2 regions of the Neobacillus solisequens genome follow, and region 1 is predicted to be linked to the other one. Evidence: a T-box and tRNA genes for the amino acid it is inferred to sense, from the RefSeq annotation. Region 1 holds a T-box; the other holds one or more tRNA genes.
What was found. A T-box is a leader RNA that pairs with one kind of tRNA and senses whether it is charged. The one in region 1 lies ahead of tyrS (tyrosine--tRNA ligase), so its partner is inferred to be a tRNA-Tyr.
Positions count from the first base shown of each region.

Region 1 (3,385 bases):
AATTCAGATTGATAGATATTTCAAAATCCTTGAATATTAATAAAAGTTCAATTTTCTCAATATTAAATACACTTGAATTTTTAGGATGGGTTACCAAAGAAAAAGGAAACACATATAAATTGGGACCCACCTTGGGAGCATATATTACAGCTTATTCTCGTAATTTTAGCTTATTAGAATCATTTAATATGGAAGCAGAAAAAACACTTGAAAAGTTAGATGAAAATATTCTATTGGGAGTTCTAAACGGCACTAATGTATTATGTTTAGCAGCACAAGAAAAGAAATCAATTGTACGAATAGCCACCGATGTTGGTATGCAGTTTCCAGCACATGCAACATCCTTCGGAAAAATCCAATTAATTAAATATAGTTATTATGAGCTGATAGACCTTTATAATGACCAAGAGCTAGAACAGTTTACACCTAATACAATAAAAACAGTAGGTGAGCTTTGGAACCAATTAGAGTCGGCTAGGTGGTCTGGCTATACTATTGATGCTGAAGAATATTTACAAGGATGTTATAGTATTTCAGCACCTGTATACAACCATAAAAATTCGCTGATTTGTGGAGTATGTTGTACAATGCTAGAAAATAGCTGGAATGAAAAAAAAGATAAGGCAATTCAAGAAATTTTGGACTTAGCTAAGAGGTTATCTGAGCGTGCTGGATATACCCAACCGTAATGATTGTGGCTTTACAAACAATATAAGAATTGAAAATGAAATTGCCTCTTTGATCATTATTTTCGTGTCTTTATAAGAGATGTCCAAAATATTATTTCATAAAAATTTTTCTTTCTATTGATTGACAAACTATATTTATTCCAATATAATAAAACTAAATTTAATATTTAATAAACGATGAAGGAAAGAAGTAGCAATTTGTCCCTGTTTTTTAGAAAGCTAAGGGTTGATGAAACTTAGCACAAACAATTTGCGAATTACATTCTCGAGTTTCTTAGGTAATTCTAAGCGGATGAACAATCCGATACTATTGTAATGAGCGGTATTAATAGTTTTCCTATTAATACAATTAGGGTGGTAACACGGTTAACTAATCGTCCCTGTGTCTATTATTAGACATGGGGACGTTTTTTTTTACAAAAGGAGTGAGTAAACATGAATATTTTTGACGAATATTGCATCTTTGGTCATTCTTTTCATGTTCTTTATGGAAAAGATTCCAAGAATTTTCAAACTGTTGATTGAAAAATCATATCTATATCAATATAATAATGTACAATTTAATATTTTATGACAATGAAGGAACGAAGTAGCAATTTGTCCCTGTTTTTAGAAAGCTAAGGGTTGATGGAACTTAGCACAAACAAATTTGCGAATTACACTCTCGAGTCTCTTAGGTAATGCTAAGCGGATGAACAATCCGATACTATTGTAATGAGCGGTATTAATAGTTTTCCTATTAATACAATTAGGGTGGTAACACGGTTAACTAATCGTCCCTGTGTCTATTATTAGACATAGGGACGTTTTTTTATATTACAAAAAGGAGTGAGTAAACATGAATATTATTGACGAATTAGAATGGCGTGGCGCAATTAATCAACAAACTGATCCTGAAGGTATACGCAAGCTGGTAGAAGAGAAATCGATAAAGCTCTACTGTGGCATAGATCCAACTGGAGATAGCATGCATATTGGACATTTAATACCTTTCATTATGATGAAACGATTCCAATTATGCGGCCATCATCCTGTTATTTTAATTGGAGGGGCTACAGGAACAATTGGAGATCCAAGTGGACGTAAAACAGAACGTCAATTACAAACATTAGAAATGGTACAACATAATGTTGATAAGTTAACAAAACAATTGAAAAAATTATTGGATTCCGACGGCAGTGATAATCCAGTGCAATTCGTAAATAACTATGATTGGACTCATAAAATCAATATCATTGATTTTTTACGTGATTACGGTAAACATTTTAGTATTAATAATATGTTAGCCAAGGATGTTGTTTCCAGCCGTTTAGATGGAGGTATATCTTTTACAGAGTTTTCATACCAAATACTTCAATCATTAGATTTCCATCATCTTTTCAAAGAAGAGGATGTACAGCTCCAAATAGGCGGAAGCGATCAATGGGGAAATATTACAGCTGGAATTGATTTCATCCACAAAAAAGAAGGTTGGGATGCAAAAGCATTCGGTTCAACCATCCCATTACTATTGAAAGCAGATGGTACAAAATTTGGTAAAACAGCTGGCGGAGCCGTTTGGCTGGATGCGGAAAAAACAACTCCATTTGAATTCTACCAATTTTGGTTGAATACGGATGATAAGGACGTTATTAAGCTTTTAAAACTATTTACGTTCTTGACGAAAGAGGAAATTGATGGACTAGAAATAAAGGTAAAAACGGAACCACATAAACGCTGGGCGCAAAAAGTGCTGGCATTCGAAGTCACAAAATTTGTTCATGGAATGGATTTATTAGACCAAGTTATCAAAATTTCAGATGCCTTATTCAGCGGAGATATTAAATCATTGACAGCAGATGAAATTGAGATCGGTTTTAAGAACATGCCTACATTCCGTGCATCAAAAGAACCAAAAAATATTATCGATTGGCTTGTAGATATAGGCCTTGAGCCATCCAAACGTCAAGCCCGCGAAGATATTAGTAACGGTGCTATTTCGATAAATGGCGATCGGATGAATGATACCAATGCAATTATATCAATTAATAATGCTATTGGAGGAAAATTTATTATCGTTCGCAAAGGTAAAAAGTACAACAGTTTAGTAAAATTAGTTGATTAAAACAAACTTTAACCCGGGATTTCAACCTAATAAAAAGGCACCAGAAATTTCTGGTGCCCAATTTAAATCTGTTATAAACGATTATGATGCCTTTTCCATTAAGTCATAGTTGTCTTTCTTCTTTAACTTCATAAAACCAAGAATAATATTAATAAGAAAAGCAACAATACAAGAGATAGTAAATGGTAAGTAATTTATCGTAGATACACCCAAGGTCCCTTTTATAAATACACCACTGACTCCCCAAGGAATAAGTGGATTGATTGCTGCACCTGCATTTGCCAAAACACTGGAAAGCTCTTTTGGCTGCACATGAATAGCATCGTATTGAGATTTAAAGGCCCTGCCTGGTAAAATCATCGATAAATATTGTTCACCTACCATAATATTTACACCGATGCAGCTTAAAGTTGTTGTTAGGATTAATTTCCCTTTTGTATCAACTACAGTACTTATACTTGTTATGAGTGTGTCAATTACTTTTAATTCAACTAGCAATCCACCTAAGGATAAAGCTAAGAAAATAAGGGAAACAGACCACATCATACTTTGAATTCCGCCACGGGTTAATAAGGTGTCAACACCTTTCACA
Region 1 covers NZ_JBKFGJ010000007.1:7,053-10,437, forward strand. Annotated here, with positions in the region: gene ACI3K6_RS09125 (IclR family transcriptional regulator) at 1-689, shown strand, start outside; T-box leader at 858-1,074, shown strand; T-box leader at 1,257-1,473, shown strand; gene tyrS (tyrosine--tRNA ligase) at 1,528-2,793, shown strand; gene nhaC (Na+/H+ antiporter NhaC) at 2,875-3,385, opposite strand, start outside.

Region 2 (3,385 bases), on a different contig from region 1:
CACCCGCATCAAATAACATAGAGTTTTGTTGATAAGTAGGACTGCTTGCATCCGTACTATTAATCTTTTCTTCTCTTGCTTGTTTGATTAGGACAGCTGTTCTGTCTAGACCATAATCAGTAGTAGCTTTGTCCTGATAGTAGTCATAGTCCATGACATTGTCATGTAAATCAGTTGTTTCCAGGAAACGCATCTTAACTGTACTTTCTGCAGTTCCTGTTACTTCAGCCTTAGCTGTTCCTGGGAACATATTCAACGGAATCGTTGTAAACGCTAACACTGTGGCCAAAGAAGTATTAAGCATGCGTTTTGTCATGCTTCTTTTAATTTTTCTTTTCACCATTTTCCCGCCTTTCGACAAATAAATTGGCTTTGCAGAACTATTCTACTAATATTTCGACAAGATTCATAGAGTTTTTCAAAACTTTTTTAGTTAAAATTGAAAGATTAGGGTTTGAAAAGGCATTCTAACTAATATTTGGTAGTTATCTACTATAATTCGGCAAAATATTCAAATTTCTATATAATAGATGTGAAAATTCTGTATTCTATTATAAGACGAGATAAAAAAGGAGGTATGAAGAAGTGAGAGCTGAAAAATTTGGCAAAAAGGAGAAAAAATGGCCCTGTGTGGTTGGGATCATTTTATTAGTACTCTTAGTTGGAATTGTATCTATTCAAATTCTGTATATAAATTCCTATCCAATGCAGTAGTGACCATGCATCAGCCGTTTGACCGAACCAAATCGGATAAAAGGACTGAGGAAGTTTCCTTGAACAACAAGCAGCCTTTCACCGATCTTTTTTTGGAGTAGTTGAACGTAAAGGCGATAAGGGCCGCTCTGATACCATCCCCTTCCTTGTTTCCTTTTCCTAATACAAGAATTTTTCCGCTTTCAAGCGAAATATCAGTTATTTCATGTTTACGAGTTCGCAAAGCCTTACTCCAGTATCAAGTAAGACTGGCATAATAGTGTAATCCCTAAAGTCCACAAATTTCTTTTTATTAGGTTGGCTTAAAAGTTCTCTTTCTTCATCATCTGTAAAAGGTTTTATTTGCTCTTTCTTCTCCTTCTGTTTTTGGAGAGAACAAGCGGGGTTAATAGATATGACTGTTTCCTAATGTAAGAATGAGTAGAACTGTTTCATGGTCCTAATACAGTGGTTTATCGTGGTTGGATTATTGCCTAATTGCTCCATTCAATAACTGATGACGTCTTTAAACAATTTCTCTGTAGTATGAAGCGGAGCAGTAGAATATTTTAGATTCTCTAAAGCACGTTTAATAACCGTCAGATTTTCCTTATCCCAACGTTTTGTATGGTAGGTCAGGGTTTTCATTGTCATGTCTTTTAAAAACAAATCTAGGCTGGTCTGAAAGTCCTCACCGCCACTAACTAACAATGTTTGTTCTTCCTCGTGTAGCTCCTCAATAATGGTTCTTCTTTTTGCCATTTCTCTACGCTTCTTTAAAGCTAATAAAGGAGGTAGCACAATATTTTTACGTACATGATTATAAGACACGACCAAAATAAAAAGGATTGCGTGTTCAGTCATTAAGACTAAACTCACAATCCTTGTTATACCGCAGAAAAGAGCGGGTTTTAGTTGAAAATGATACCGGTGGCCGGGGTCGAACCGGCACTCCAGAGGAACACGATTTTGAGTCGTGCGCGTCTGCCAATTCCGCCACACCGGCAAATCATATGGAGGCGGCAACCGGATTCGAACCGGTGGATAAAGGTTTTGCAGACCTTGGCCTTACCACTTGGCTATGCCGCCGAATTTAATATGGAGCGGAAGACGGGATTCGAACCCGCGACCCCCACCTTGGCAAGGTGGTGTTCTACCACTGAACTACTTCCGCAAAATGGCTGGGCTAGCTGGATTCGAACCAACGAATGACGGAGTCAAAGTCCGTTGCCTTACCGCTTGGCTATAGCCCAATGATAATATACAAATCTCCAATATTCAAGTAAAAATTATGGGGCGGCTGATGGGAATCGAACCCACGAATGTCGGAACCACAATCCGATGCGTTAACCACTTCGCCACAACCGCCATAATAAATATGGCAGGGGTAGTAGGAATTGAACCCACACCAAAGGTTTTGGAGACCTTCGTTCTACCTTTAAACTATACCCCTAAAAATGGTGGAGGGGGACGGATTCGAACCGCCGAACCCTGAGGGAGCGGATTTACAGTCCGCCGCGTTTAGCCACTTCGCTACCCCTCCATTATTATATACACGAATCAGTAAATGGTGCCGGTGAGAGGACTTGAACCCCCAACCTACTGATTACGATTCAGTTGCTCTACCGATTGAGCTACGCCGGCTTAATCAGATCTTAAAGCAAACAAATGGTGGCTCAGGACGGAATCGAACCGCCGACACAAGGATTTTCAGTCCTTTGCTCTACCGACTGAGCTACTGAGCCACAAAAATGGCGGTCTGGACGGGACTCGAACCCGCGACCTCCTGCGTGACAGGCAGGCATTCTAACCAACTGAACTACCAGACCGAATTGCGGGGGCAGGATTTGAACCTGCGACCTTCGGGTTATGAGCCCGACGAGCTACCGGACTGCTCCACCCCGCGATAATAGAAAGTAAAACTTTTATGGTGGAGGATGACGGGATCGAACCGCCGACCCTCTGCTTGTAAGGCAGATGCTCTCCCAGCTGAGCTAATCCTCCATAATGGTGACCCCTACGGGATTCGAACCCGTGTTACCGCCGTGAAAGGGCGGTGTCTTAACCGCTTGACCAAGGGGCCAGTTGAGATTTTATCTGATGGCGGAGAGCAAGGGATTTGAACCCTTGATACGCGGTTAACGTATACACGATTTCCAATCGTGCTCCTTCGGCCACTCGGACAGCTCTCCATGATGTAAATGGCTCCGCAGGTAGGACTCGAACCTACGACCGATCGGTTAACAGCCGATAGCTCTACCACTGAGCTACTGCGGAATAATTAAATTATATACCAGCCTGGCAGCGTCCTACTCTCACAGGGGCAAGACCCCAACTACCATCGGCGCTGAGAAGCTTAACTTCCGTGTTCGGTATGGGAACGGGTGTGACCTTCTCGCCTTAACTACCAGACCAGTTAATTGACACTATTTTATTATAATGTCTTTTTTAAATTTTTCAAGAGGAAATTTTAAAAAATTTCATTCTCTCAAAACTAGATAATGCAGAAGAAATTCAGTAAAAACAAGATCGCATTGACTTGGTTAAGTCCTCGATCGATTAGTATCAGTCAGCTCCACGTGTCACCACGCTTCCACCTCTGACCTATCAACCTGATCATCTTTCAGGGATCTTACTAGCTTGACGCTATGGGAAATCTCATCTTGAGGGGGGCTTCATGCTTAGATGCTTT
Region 2 covers NZ_JBKFGJ010000003.1:71-3,455, reverse strand. Annotated here, with positions in the region: gene ACI3K6_RS04270 (bifunctional 2',3'-cyclic-nucleotide 2'-phosphodiesterase/3'-nucleotidase) at 1-340, opposite strand, end outside; gene ACI3K6_RS04265 (hypothetical protein) at 586-714, shown strand; gene ACI3K6_RS04260 (hypothetical protein) at 725-937, opposite strand; gene ACI3K6_RS04255 (hypothetical protein) at 1,201-1,557, opposite strand; tRNA gene ACI3K6_RS04250 (tRNA-Leu) at 1,619-1,699, opposite strand; tRNA gene ACI3K6_RS04245 (tRNA-Cys) at 1,708-1,782, opposite strand; tRNA gene ACI3K6_RS04240 (tRNA-Gly) at 1,793-1,867, opposite strand; tRNA gene ACI3K6_RS04235 (tRNA-Gln) at 1,872-1,946, opposite strand; tRNA gene ACI3K6_RS04230 (tRNA-His) at 1,986-2,061, opposite strand; tRNA gene ACI3K6_RS04225 (tRNA-Trp) at 2,073-2,146, opposite strand; tRNA gene ACI3K6_RS04220 (tRNA-Tyr) at 2,152-2,236, opposite strand; tRNA gene ACI3K6_RS04215 (tRNA-Thr) at 2,262-2,337, opposite strand; tRNA gene ACI3K6_RS04210 (tRNA-Phe) at 2,363-2,438, opposite strand; tRNA gene ACI3K6_RS04205 (tRNA-Asp) at 2,446-2,522, opposite strand; tRNA gene ACI3K6_RS04200 (tRNA-Met) at 2,526-2,599, opposite strand; tRNA gene ACI3K6_RS04195 (tRNA-Val) at 2,622-2,697, opposite strand; tRNA gene ACI3K6_RS04190 (tRNA-Glu) at 2,702-2,776, opposite strand; tRNA gene ACI3K6_RS04185 (tRNA-Ser) at 2,795-2,885, opposite strand; tRNA gene ACI3K6_RS04180 (tRNA-Asn) at 2,896-2,970, opposite strand; rRNA gene rrf (5S ribosomal RNA) at 2,990-3,105, opposite strand; partial or broken rRNA gene ACI3K6_RS04170 (23S ribosomal RNA) at 3,233-3,385, opposite strand, start outside.
Region 2: it encodes a tRNA-Tyr, which carries the amino acid that the T-box ahead of tyrS (tyrosine--tRNA ligase) is inferred to sense. The anticodon was not compared.